Regions from separate parts of the Duganella sp. GW822-FHT06D06 genome, predicted to be linked through region 1. Evidence: predicted binding sites of a transcription regulator. Region 1 holds the regulator's gene; each other region holds the start of a gene.

What was found. The regulator LexA, encoded in region 1, represses DNA repair genes until DNA is damaged. The targets are predictions, from matches to a motif close to ACTGTATNNNNATACAGT.
Region 2: imuA (translesion DNA synthesis-associated protein ImuA) is a predicted target of LexA. The motif match lies at 1,873-1,890, and genes of this name have one in related genera.
Region 3: AC1RMD_RS10270 (DUF4007 family protein) is a predicted target of LexA. The motif match lies at 2,167-2,184, and genes of this name have one in related genera.

The regions. Positions count from the first base shown of each region.
Region 1 is NZ_JBXALQ010000028.1:17,944-22,200, forward strand. It holds gene purF (amidophosphoribosyltransferase) at 1-596, shown strand, start outside; gene AC1RMD_RS29880 (cystathionine gamma-synthase family protein) at 652-1,896, shown strand; gene AC1RMD_RS29885 (hypothetical protein) at 1,956-2,450, shown strand; gene lexA (transcriptional repressor LexA) at 2,499-3,137, opposite strand; gene rpsF (30S ribosomal protein S6) at 3,434-3,820, shown strand; gene priB (primosomal replication protein N) at 3,839-4,144, shown strand; gene rpsR (30S ribosomal protein S18) at 4,160-4,257, shown strand, end outside.
Region 2 is NZ_JBXALQ010000017.1:103,576-107,832, reverse strand. It holds gene AC1RMD_RS25190 (extracellular catalytic domain type 1 short-chain-length polyhydroxyalkanoate depolymerase) at 1-219, shown strand, start outside; gene AC1RMD_RS25185 (addiction module antidote protein) at 241-594, shown strand; gene AC1RMD_RS25180 (putative Na+/H+ antiporter) at 530-1,783, opposite strand; gene imuA (translesion DNA synthesis-associated protein ImuA) at 1,917-2,636, shown strand; gene AC1RMD_RS25170 (Y-family DNA polymerase) at 2,566-4,044, shown strand; gene AC1RMD_RS25165 (alpha/beta hydrolase family protein) at 4,076-4,257, shown strand, end outside.
Region 3 is NZ_JBXALQ010000004.1:382,468-386,724, forward strand. It holds gene AC1RMD_RS10260 (hypothetical protein) at 1-654, opposite strand, end outside; gene AC1RMD_RS10265 (hypothetical protein) at 686-1,576, opposite strand; gene AC1RMD_RS10270 (DUF4007 family protein) at 2,389-3,318, shown strand; gene AC1RMD_RS10275 (ATP-binding protein) at 3,311-4,257, shown strand, end outside.

The sequences.
Region 1 (4,257 bases):
TCCAGCTGGCGCTGGCGTTGAACGTGGAATACCGCGAAGGCTTCATCAAGAACCGCTACATCGGCCGCACCTTCATCATGCCGGGCCAGGCCGCGCGCAAGAAGTCGGTGCGCCAGAAGCTGAACGCCATCGCTTCCGAGTTCAAGGACAAGGTCGTGTTGCTGGTGGACGACTCCATCGTGCGCGGCACCACCAGCCGCGAGATCGTGCAGATGGCGCGCGAAGCCGGCGCCAAGAAGGTGATCTTCGCTTCGGCGGCGCCACCGGTGATCTTCCCCAACGTGTACGGCATCGACATGCCTACCCGCGACGAGCTGATCGCCTACGGCCGCAGCACCGAGGAAGTCTGCCGCGAGATCACCGCCGACCACCTGGTGTACCAGGATATCGACGCGTTGAAGCGCGCCATCTCCGACGTCAACCCGGCGCTGAAGAACTTCGAGGCATCGTGCTTCGACGGCGTCTACGTCACCGGCGACATCTCCAAGGACTACCTGGACAAGCTGGAATACGCGCGTCACCATCCCAAGGCCGCCGGCCCCGAGGATGCCGGACGCTCGCAACTGAATCTGAATCTCGCGACCGCCGAAGGCTGATGTCGCGCCCGGTGCGGATGAGTCCGCACCGGGCTTTTTTTTTGACTGCTTGAACATGAACGACAAGAAAAACTACGGCTTCACCACCACCATCCTGCACAACGATCGCCAGAAGGGCATCGAGCACGGTTCGCTGCACAAGCCCATCCACACATCGGTCGCCTTCGGCTACGCCGACGCGCGCCAGCTGGCGTCTGTGTTCCAGGGCAAGGAGCCGGGCTTCCGCTACGGCCGCCAGGGCAACCCGACCATCTCCGCGCTGGAGGACAAGGTCAACCAGATGGAGCAGGGCGTCGGCACGATCTGCTTCGCCACCGGCATGGGCGCGATCGGCGCCGTGTTCCAGTCGCTGCTGCGCGCGGGCGACCATGTGGTGTCGTCGGCTTTCCTGTTCGGTAACACCAACAGCCTGTGGCAGACCACCATGGCGCAGGGCTTGGCGGTGTCGTTCGTCGACGCCACCGACGTCGCCAACGTGGCCGCCGCCATCACCGCGCAGACCCGCGTGGTGTTCGTCGAGACCATCGCCAATCCGCGCACGCAAGTGGCCGACCTCAAACGCATCGGCGAGCTGTGCCGGCAGCGCGGCATCCTCTACATCGTCGACAACACGATGACCACGCCTTATCTGTTCCGTCCGAAGTCGGTCGGCGCCGGGCTGGTGGTCAACGCGCTGACCAAGTCGATCGGCGGCCACGGCAACGCGCTGGGCGGCAGCCTGACCGACACCGGCGCCTACGACTGGACCCGCTTCCCGAATATCTACGAGAACTACAAGAAGGCCGCGCCGCTGCAATGGGGGCTGGCGCAGATCCGCGCCAAGGGCTTGCGCGACTTCGGCGCCTCGCTGGCGCCGGAAGCGGCGCACCACATCGCCGTCGGCGCCGAGACGCTGGCGCTGCGCATGGAGCGCACCAGCGCCAATGCGCTGGCGCTGGCCAGGCTGCTGGAGGCGGACGAGCGCGTGGCCGCGGTCTACTACCCGGGCCTGGCGTCGCACCCGCAGCACGCCATCTCCAGCGAACTGTTCCGCAGCTGCGGCTCGCTGCTGAGCTTTGAGCTGAAGGACGGCATCGACTGCTTCGACTTCCTGAACCGCCTGAAGCTGGCGATTCCGGCCTCCAACCTGGGCGACACGCGCACCTTGATCATCCCGGTGGCGCACACCATCTTCTTCGAGATGGGCGCGGAACGCCGGGCGTCGATGGGCATCGCGGAATCGCTGATACGGGTGTCGGTCGGCATCGAGGATACCGACGATCTGTTGGACGATTTCAGCTGCGCACTGGAAGCTTGCTGAGCATCGCGCCGAGTTGTGATAATCTAAGCTTTCAATTTTGCTAAGCGGGAGGAGGCGTTATGAAAGCAGCATGGGTACTAGCCTTGACCGTGCTGTCGAGTAGCGCCTGCGCCGACGAGCAGGCCCGCCGTCTGGCGCGGCAGGCCGAGATCGAGTACTACACCAGCCGCTACGACGGCGCCGACATCGCGCTGGCCCGCTTCAACTGCCAGGCTCCCAATATGCCGATGCGCCCGGCCCTGGCCGGCGGTGCTGCGGTGACGCAGGCGCTGGCCGCGTGGCGCAGCTGCTACGACCGCTTCCTTGCGAACTACAATGCCGCGCTCCCGGTCGGCAAGAGCATCCCGCCCGACCTGGCCGACCTGATGACCGATGATGAAATGGACGCCGCGCAGACCTTGATGAGCGAGGTGTTCGTGCGGGTGGCCGACGAGGCCAAACGCCAGGCGGACGCGGTCACGCTGGCGCAGGCTGCATGGGGAGGCCGGCGCGGCGACATCGCCTTGAGCGCGCGCGACCTGTCGCGCCAGCCGGAGACGGCGGGCAAGCGCTAGGCGCCTGGGGGGGGGATTACCCCGCCGCCAGCGCCGCCGGGGTAATCCTTAGTGCCAGCTGCGCATCAGGCCGACCGCCAGGCCTTCCAGCGCGAACTCGTCGGCTTCGGGATCGACCTTGATGATCTTGAAGTCCGGGTTTTCCGGCAGCAGTTCGACGAGCGAGCCGGTCTTGCGGTAGCGCTTGACGGTGACGTCGTTGCCGATGCGGGCCACGACGATCTGGCCGTTCTTGGCGCTGTCCACCTTTTTCACTGCCAGCAGATCGCCATCCATGATGCCGGCGTCGCGCATCGATTCGCCGCGCACCTTCAGCAGGTAGTCGGGGCGGGAAGAGAACATGGCCGGATCGACGCTGTAGCTGGTCTCCAGGTTTTCCTGCGCCAGCATGGGCGAGCCGGCGGCCACGCGGCCGATCAGCGGCAGCGACATCATCAGCGACAGCGGCACCTTGGAAGCGGCCGGTTCGGCGTGCACGCCCAGCAGGCGGATGCCGCGCGACGTGCCGGCGGCGATCTCGATCGCGCCCTTGCGCGCCAGCGCCTGCAAATGCTCCTCGGCCGCGTTGGCGGACTTGAAGCCCAGTTCGTTGGCGATTTCGGCGCGGGTCGGCGGGAAGCCGGTGTTTTCGATGGCATCCTTGATCAGATTGAGAATTTGTTCCTGTCTTGCGGTGAGCTTGATCATAGAGTGCTTTAGGCCTGTGTATATAGACAGTCTGTATTTTTGTACAGTGTGAAGCGAAATGCAAGGGAATTTGTTGCTTAGCACGAAATAATTTCATGCCGGGGTCAAGTCTGACATTCGGACACGAGCTCTGCCGTAATAAATGCTACGGCAGAGCTCGTGTCCGAATGTCAGACTTGACCCCGGTCAGGGGCTGGTCTTTTGGCGGCAAAGCTGCTATAGTCGCGGGCTTACCTCTTCCCACACCTGTCTTGACGCCAGGGTGGGCTATATTCACAGTCCTTAAGGGAGTTTGCATGCGTCACTATGAAATAGTATTTATCGTCCATCCGGACCAGAGCGAGCAAGTGCCCGCCATGATCGAGCGTTACAAAGCCTCGGTCACCACCCGCGGCGGCGCCGTGCACCGTGTTGAAGATTGGGGCCGTCGTCAGATGGCTTACTCGATCCAGAAACTGGCTAAAGCACACTACATCTGCCTGAACATCGAATGCGACAACGAGACCCTGGTCGAGCTGGAAACCGCCTTCAAATTCAATGATGCCGTGCTGCGTCACCTGACCGTCAAGATGAAGAAAGCGGAAACCGCTCCTTCGCCGATGATGAAGTCGGTACAACGTGAAGATGCAGCGAAATCGCATCGCACCGAAGCCCCAGCAGTCGCTGCTGCTCCTGCGGCCTAATTGTTCCCGGGAACCGAGCTGAATCAGCTCCAGTTTATTGCTTTGATCGCCGAACGGGACGCCTTGCGCTATACCCCGGCCGGCATGCCGATCGTCAGTGCTGTACTCCAGCACCGCTCGCAGCAAGTCGAAGCAGGCATCGCCCGATTGAGCGAGTTTGAAATTTCCGCGGTTGCCGCGGGCGAGATTTCAGGCCGCTTCAGTCAGGCGCCACTGGCAGGCATGTATCAGTTCACCGGTTTCCTGAACAAGAAGAATCGCAATAGCAAAAGCCTGGTGTTTCACATCATTGATTTTAGTGCTGTCCCAGACAGCTCAATTTAGATACAGGAGCCTAAAATGGCATTCGGTAAAAAGTTCGACAAAAACAAGCTCAAGCTGAAAGAAAAGCGCAAGCAACAGAATCCTTTGTTCAAGCGTAAGAAATTCTGCCGCTT
Region 2 (4,257 bases), on a different contig from region 1:
AAGGTCACCCACAATCCGCAAGGCCGCGGCGGCCGCCACAACGCCCACCAGCTGCACGATTTTTACGAAGGAAGAAAACTGCTGCTGCGCGTCGCCCAGATCGCCGACCTCGAGCACGCCTGGAGCGGCGGCGATCCGGCGCTGGCCTTCAACGCCAAGGCCGGACCGGATGCCAGCAAAATGATGTTAGAATTTTTCTCACGTCACCAGCGCACATGAATTGACATGGTGCAGGAGGTTATCGCGATGCTTGAGTTGAAAAAATGGGATAGTGCCGAATATTTTCAGACTAAAGAAGACATGGCCCTCTACTTCGAGGTTTGTCTTGAAGAGGCGGGAGATGACGTGGCGTTCATTGCCAAGGCGCTGGGCAATATCGCCCGAGCATACGGCATGACGCAACTTGCCAACGAAACGGGAATGGGCCGCGAAAGCTTATACAAAGCCCTTTCCGCCGATGGCAATCCAAGCTTCGCGACCATTCTGAAAGTCATGCGCGCGCTTGGATTGAAATTCCAGGTCGAAGTGGCTACAGCAGAAAAGCCAGCGCAGCCACCGCCGTCGGCGCCAGCGCGCCGGCCAGCAGGCCGATAGCGCCTATCGATTCGTCCTGGAAGCCGCGCCGCAGCAGCGATACGCCGGCCGGATTCGGCGCGTTGGCGATCACCGTCAGGCCGCCGCCGGCCACCGCGCCGGCCACCAGCATGTATTGCGACTCGGCCGAAATCCCCTGGATCAGCGAACCGAGATAGGTCAGCGCGGCATTGTCGGTAATCGCCGTCAGGCCCAGCGCACTGAAGAACAGCGCCACCGGCGGCAAACTCTCGACGATGGGCTGCAACCACCATTGCTGCATGCCGCCCAACACCACCAGCCCGGCCAGGAAGAAGCCAACCAGCAAGCCTTCCTTGATGATCAGCGGATTCTGGTAACGCTGGTAAGCCTGCGTGAATCCCAGGAACAGCATGAAGATGCCGAGGAACAGCACCGGGTGATGGCCCAACACCACCACCGCCGCCAGGAACACCAGGTGGATCGCGGTGACCGTCAACGGCACCGCCGGCGCCGCCACGACGTCAGCCGGCGGCGCGGCCGGCGCGCGCAAATGCTTGCGCAGCACGAAGGTGATCACGGTCGCGTTGATCATCACCGCGATGGCCGCCTTCCAGCCGAAATGCGTGGCCATGAAAGCGCTGTCCCATTGCCAGGTGCTGGCCACCATCAACACCGGCGGCGCGGCGTAGGCGGTCAGCGTGCCGCCGATCGAGACGTTGACGAACAACACGCCCAGCGCGCCATACTTCAGCCACTCCGGCATGCCGTCGCGGAAAATCAGCGGCGCCAGCATCAGCGCGGCCAGGGTCATCGCGGCCGGCTCGGTGATCAGCGAACCGGTCAGCGGCACCAGCGCCAGGCCGAACCACACCAGCGCCAGTTCGGCGCGCATCGGCAGCAGCTTGGCCAGCACCAGCAGCATGCGCTCCATGATGTCGAGCACCGGCCGCGAGGCCGCCACCACCATCACGGTGAACACGAACAACGGCTCGGTGTACTGGCGCGACTCGGCGTATTGGATGGCGGCGCCGCCGCCGCTCAGCAGCGCCATTGCGATAATCAGGATAAAGGCCCAGAAGCCGAACACCACTTCCACTTCGCCCAACAGATGGAACAGGCCCGCGTGGCGCGGGTGGCGGTGCGACAGCACCTCGAAGGATTTGGCTGCGAAGGTGTGCAGCAGCGCCAGTCCGAACAGGATGGCGCCGACCAATTGGATGGTTTGCAAAGGATGTCCTTGTTGAGTTGCCTGAGCCACATGGTACAGCATGAGCCGCACGATACAGATTGGCCTTGCCAAAAACGCCAACAAATAGTACTGTGTATTTATACAGTATTTGCGGTAAAATCCGTTCCACATCATGAACCGATCCGCCACCCATTCCGCCCCGCTTGCGCCCGAAGCCGTCCATCCAGCGTTATGGCTGGCGTCGCAACTGGCGCACAGCGCCACCCGCTGCGTCGACACCGGTTTTGCCGCCTTGTCGGCCCAGCTGCCGGGCGGCGGCTGGCCGCTGGGCGTGTTGACCGACCTGCTGGTGCAGCAACACGGCATTGGCGAGCTGCGCCTGTTGCGGCCGGCTTTGCTGGGCCTGGGCAAGCGGCCCATCGTGCTGCTGCAACCGCCGCATGCGCCGCAAGCGCTGGCGCTGGCGGCCCTGGGGCTGGAGCCGTCGCAGCTGATCTGGATACGCAGCGGCGCCAAGAGCGGCGACGCCTTGTGGGCCGCCGAACAAGTGCTGCGCAGCGGCTGTTGCGGCGCGCTGCTGCTGTGGCAAAACCATGCGCGCGGCGAAACGCTGCGCCGCCTGCATCTGGCGGCGCAAAGCGGGGACACGCTGTTCTGCATGCTGCGGCCTTTGGCGGCCGCGCAGGATGCCTCGCCGGCGCCGCTGCGGCTGTCGCTGCACACGGCGCCGGGCGGCATCAACATCGGCTTTGTCAAACGACGAGGACCGCAGCGCGACACCCCATTATTTTTGCCCTTAACCCCATCGCTCTTACAACGCCATGCGCCTCTGGATCGGACTACACCTGCCACGGCTCCCGCTCGAAGTATTCTGCCCGCGCTGGTCGGCTGACGGTTGCACCGTGGTGCTGGAGCAGGAGCGGGTAGTGGCCATGTCGGCGCTGGCGCGGCAGGCCGGCGTAGCCGTGGGCATGCGGCGCGGCGGCGCGCTGATGCTGGCGCCGCAGTCGCAGTTCCAGCAGCGCGCGCCGCAGCGCGAGGTGGGCGCGCAACAGGCGGTGGCGATGGCGCTGCTGCAATTTACGCCGCAGCTGGCGCAGGCGGAGGAGGCCACGCTGCTGCTCGACGTCGGCGCCAGCCTGCGCCTGTTCGGCGGCATCCGCGCGCTGTGCCGGCAGGTGGCGGCCAGCATGGAGGCGCTTGGTTTCACGGCCACGCTCAGCTGCGCCCCCACCGCGCGCGGCGCCTGGCTGCTGGCCCGCAGCCACGCCGGGCGGGCCTTGACGATGGACGCGTTAGTGCGGCGCATGGACCGCTTGCCCGGCAGCCTGCTGCCTCCGGCTCGGCCCTACCTGAGCTGGTTGGAAGGCATAGGGTGCTTGACGCTGGGCGAGATGCGCCGCCTACCGCGCCCCGGTTTGCAGCGCCGCTGCGGCCGGGCCTTGCTGGACATGCTGGACGATGCCTACGGCGAGCGCGCCGAGATGCATAGCTGGCTGGAAGCGCCGGCCAGCTTCAGCGCCAAGCTGGAATTGTTCGACCGCGTGGAAAACGCCGAAGCGTTGCTGTTCGGCGCGCGCCGTTTGTTGCAGCAGCTCACCGGCTGGCTCAGCGCGCGCCAGTTCGCGGTCGAGCGCATCCGGCTGCTGCTCGAGCATGAGCGCGGCAAGGTGGCCGGTCCGCCGACGGTGATCGACATCGTGCTGGCCGAGCCGACCTGGCGCGACGAGCATCTGGTGCGCCTGCTCAAGGAGCGGCTGGCCAAGCAGGTGCTGGATGCGCCGGTGATCGGCCTGTGCCTGGAAGCGCCGCAGGTGCAGGCGATGGCGCCGCCCAGCGATTCATTGTTCCCCGAGCCGGGCGGCAGCAAGGAGGACTGGCAGCGCCTGCTGGAACTGCTGACCGCGCGGCTGGGGCCGGACAACGTGCTGCAAGCGGCGCCGCGTGCCGACTACCGCCCCGAGCAGGCCAACGCCTGGGTCAGCGTGCAGGAAAAAATCCGTCCCGCCGACGCCCGCGCCCAGCTGCCGCCGGACATGCCCGGCCTGCCGCGTCCGGCCTGGCTGCTGGCCAAGCCGATCCCCTTGCTGATGCGCGACCACCGGCCGTTCTACGGCTCGCCGCTGAAGATCATGTCGACCGGCGAGCGCATCGAGGCCGGCTGGTGGGGCGCCATGCAAACCCGCGACTATTTCATGGCCGAGGGCGACGACTACGCCCACTACTGGCTGTACCGCGAACGCACCGGCCACGAGGGCGAGCAGTCGGCGCGCTGGTATCTGCACGGTTTGTTTGGTTAAATAGCGTCTGGCAACATCAACGGGACAGCGCATGCGATCACAACGACAGGAATTCCTCGGCGCCGACGGCCAGAAGCTGGCATCCCGGCTGGATGTGCCGGACGGCGCCATCCGGGCCTACGCCCTGTTTGCCCATTGCTTCACCTGCGGCAAGGACGTGTTTGCCGCCAGCCGCATCGCGCAGGCGCTGACCGAGCATGGCTTCGCCGTGCT
Region 3 (4,257 bases), on a different contig from region 1:
ATACTCCCGGATGGCATGGTCCTGGAAGACGCTTTCAAGCGCCGCCTTGATGTTCTTGTGGCAAGCGACTTCCCTGACCAGCAACTGCCCACGCTCCAGGTAGGGTTCCAGCGCCTGCGCCAGGGCGTTTGTCGCCGCTTCGTTCCAGCTGCGCTCGAACAGGCCGCCTAGCTTGGCATCGACGATCCAGTCGTCATCGAACAAGCCAGCGCGTTCGCAACTGCCACGGTAGTACTGATGCAGGCCGTTGGCGACGGTCTTGCCGCTGCGGGCGGAGACGGTGAAATCTTCGCCTCGGCCGAGCAGCGCCTGGCTACCGTAGCAAATAGTGCGCTCGGACTGCTTGAGCCAGTATTCGATCAGGCCTTCCATCAGGCGGATGAAGCCGCGCTGGCGGGGGGCGTTCGTCAGCAGCGCCTGGAAACGCGGCCGCTCCCTGATCCAGTGAATCAGCAGCACGGCGCGCACGCCGTTTGCCTGCTGTACCGGCGAAGCCAGGTTCGGCACCAGTTCGCGGCCGATCGTGCTCCATACCGGCAGCAGGCCAAGCGGATCGCGGCCGGCCGGATCGCGGCTCAATTCGGGATCAAGTTGGGTGAAGTAAGGAAAAATGGCGCCAGGGATGTGTGGCGCGGATGGGGACTGAAGGCTCAAGCTCGGCTTTCGATAATGAGGGAGACCGCGATCACGGCAATGGCTGCAGGCAGCCCACGTCGTAGCCGACCATGAACAGACTGGCTTCCAATGCACGCATGCGCTCGATGTCCGTGGCAGCGGCGTCGGCGAACATCTTCGGCTCCAGGGCGAGGATGCCCTGCATCAGCCAGCCAAGACGGATTTTGGCTTCGCTCCAGCGGCGCGCCGTGCGCGCCTCGCTGGGTTTGCCGTAGTTCAGCAAGCCGGGCGTCATGGCGTTGTCGTACAAATGGCGCACAGTACGCGTGCCCAGGGTGGCAGGGAAGGACAGCAAATCGGGCAATGCCCCGGCGCTCTCGTTAGCGGTGCGGCGCCACATTTCCACCAGCGCGGCGATTGCTGCCGCCACGCGCGAATCGTAAATCGGCAAGCCGTCGCCGGATGCCAGCGCGTGTACCTTGGTCAGCATGGAGTTCATCTTGAGCACGCTCAGCTCGCCCGCCAGCGTGGCGGTATCGAGTTTAAAGTCCTTACGGGTGCTGGCGAGATAGGCGACCAACTGTTTTTTGCGGGCGAGCTCACGCAGAAAAGGCATTGCGCCAACCAGCGGATTGCGGTCGCCACCCCACACAATGATCGCCGCGCAGACATTAAAGGCGGCGTCGTCATCCTTGGCGGTGATGGCGGCATTTAAGTCGAGACGAAATTGCGACAACAGCCTGGCCGTCCCGGCCCAATCCCCAGTAGTGTTTCCTTCGCTCGTCCAGACATAGTTCGCAAGCGCGCCCGGCAGGCCGATCACCTCCCGATGCAGGCCGCCGGGTACGGCCCACGAAGACCGGTAGTTCAAGCTGATGGGCAGCGTGGCCGCGTGCTTCGATACCCATTTCGTGAAATCACGCACATCCTTATTCGTGTCGTACGCATGCTTATCTGTCACTGACGCCACCTTTCACTGCTGCAATATTTTCCTTATTGTAAAATATTTCTCATTTGGAAAATCTCTCGATTTGTTGCATTCGCCCTTCCTCGGCACCAGTAATGCACTCAGCCGAATAAAAAACGGGATCACACTGAGCAAGTTGCACTGCATCCATTCACCGAGTACCGAGGCGCCGTGGCGAGCATTTTGAACGGCTCGCGAGCGTCTAGTGAACTCGTGGCGATTCAAACGTTCCGTGCACTCAATGCATACAAGTGCGCATGCATGGCTTGCCAGAGTCCTTCACACCGAACGTCAATGAGCTTGCGGCCATGAGTCAATTCGGATTCTGTGGCGGACACGGTCGTTCGCGGCATCGCGGGATTAATCAGCGTTCACAGCTAACAGCATCTTGAAATAGAACGCCACTTCTTGGGCAAGACAAACCGATGGTGCCGATTGGGCCTCGCACTCACATTCAAGACTGAATAATAAGTCGGCGGTCAATCACTGTGGCGCCGAGGCCCCTCGCGCGGCTCTTGTCGATCCGAACCGAAGAGCAATGCCCATGGCCAATACCACAGAGAATTTCACGAAAACTCCACAATACTGTATATTTACACAGTATCGATACAAGGCCAATATTGCACTTGGAACACAACAGACTGTTCTGCATGCCCTTGGGTCGTGGCAAATCATGAGATTTGTGCAGACGTCTGCACATCATATTTGCCATCGCGACAGCCCACTGGCGAGAGTCTCCAGTTTATTAAGTCCACCAAAGGGCGAAACTGAGCCACTGGCGGATGTCTCCAGTTATAATTGAAACCATGAAGAAAAATACAGTATCCGAAGGCGTTACGGCGCACTTCTCAGGGCACGAGACTTTCCCGCTTCGTCAAATGTGGCTTAAAAAAGCCTTCGACCAAGCGAAGTCGCAAGGCATCATTCTAAAATCAACGTTCACCGACGACAATGCGATCGCCGACTTCGGTGTCGGAAAAAACATGGTCGCATCAATTCGCCATTGGGCTTTGGCCTGCAACGTGATGACTGAAGAAGGCGCCCCGAGTGGCGCTTACAGGGTCACCGACGCAGCCAACTCAATTTTGAAAGACGGCGGCTTAGATCCCTATTCTGAAAACCCGACCACCGCTTGGTATGCGCATTGGTGGCTCGCGGGGAAAGGCAATCGGGCGACCACTTGGAAGTGGCTTTTCAACCATGTGACCACTCCAACCTTCTCGCGTGAGGACCTCGAAGTCCCATTGGCGGAATATGCCCGAAGCTTGGACGCCAATCGCAAGCTCTCGCCGGCCACCCTGTCACGCGATATCGAAACGTGCTTGCGCGGCTATGCTCCCCGGTCCATAGGTGGCTCGCCTGAGGACTATGCCGAACCTATGCTTGGCGAATTGGGGCTGATATTCGAGGAGCGGAAAGGTCACTTCGCCTTCCGACGCGGCCCCAAGGCCACGCTGCATGATGGAATGTTCGCATATGCCCTCTTGGACTTTTGGGAGACGGCCGCGCCCGGGCTTAGCTCGCTTGCTTTTGAAGCGATCGCATTTGGCGAAGGCTCCCCCGGCCGCGTCTTCAAACTCGATGAGGACTCAATCGCGGAGCGTCTTCTCTCACTCCATGACCTCACCAATGGCGCGCTTACTTGGACCGACACTGCGGGCCTGAGGCAAGTTCACCGGGACATCAACAAAACTGAAAACCTCAGCGAACTCATGATCGAGAGAGCTTATGCCTAACGAGCCAATCATCAAACTCTCGGACATCGTGCATGTATCCCGTCACTACCAACGCTCGATACGCATCGACATCGATCTCGGCCGCCCCGATGCATTGAACGGATACATCTGCCACGGAACGGCCACAGGCGTTTTAAGCAGCATGACCAAGCAACTGCTCGAGAGCAATCAGCGCGCCTTCACATGGACAGGACCTTTCGGCGGCGGCAAGTCGTCGCTAGCGGTTGCATTCGCAAGCGCGCTTGGTTCAGACAAGCCTTTGCGCGAGAAGGCCCGCGAAGTGTTGAAGCTGGATGACATCCCTTCATTTGATCAGGCCCTGCCGCATCGCAAGGGTTGGCTGACCATTCCTATCGTTGGCAAACGAGCGAGCGTCGTGTCTGAGCTCGCAAAAGGCCTTCGCCATGCGCAGGGATTTAGCCACGATGGGCGCAAGACAAATCCATCGTCGCTCATCTCCGATATCTGCGAAGCTGCCGAGTCCAAAAAGAACGACGGCGTCCTCATCATCATCGATGAAATGGGCAAGTTCCTCGAAGCCTCCGCGCTAGGCCTGGGGGACGACGTCTATTTCTTCCAAGAGCTTGCGGAAGCCGCAGCCCGGACATCTGGCAAGGTTGTTGTGATTGGCATCCTCCACCAATCGTTCTCCCAATATGCGGGTCGGCTTGGCATTGGAACTCGCGACGACTGGGTCAAGGTACAAGGCCGGTATTCTGACATCCCATTGGTCGCCGCTAGCGACGAGGTTGTGGAATTGATTGGGCGCGCCATCCATGCAGAGGTCACGCCTGCATGGATGATGCCTGCATCCGTCGAGATCGCAGACTCCATCCGCGCTCGACGCCCGACTGTTGGAAGTGGCTTCTCGAAAAGCTTATACGCTTGCTGGCCATTGCATCCGACCATGGCCGCTCTGCTTGGCCCAATTTCCAAACG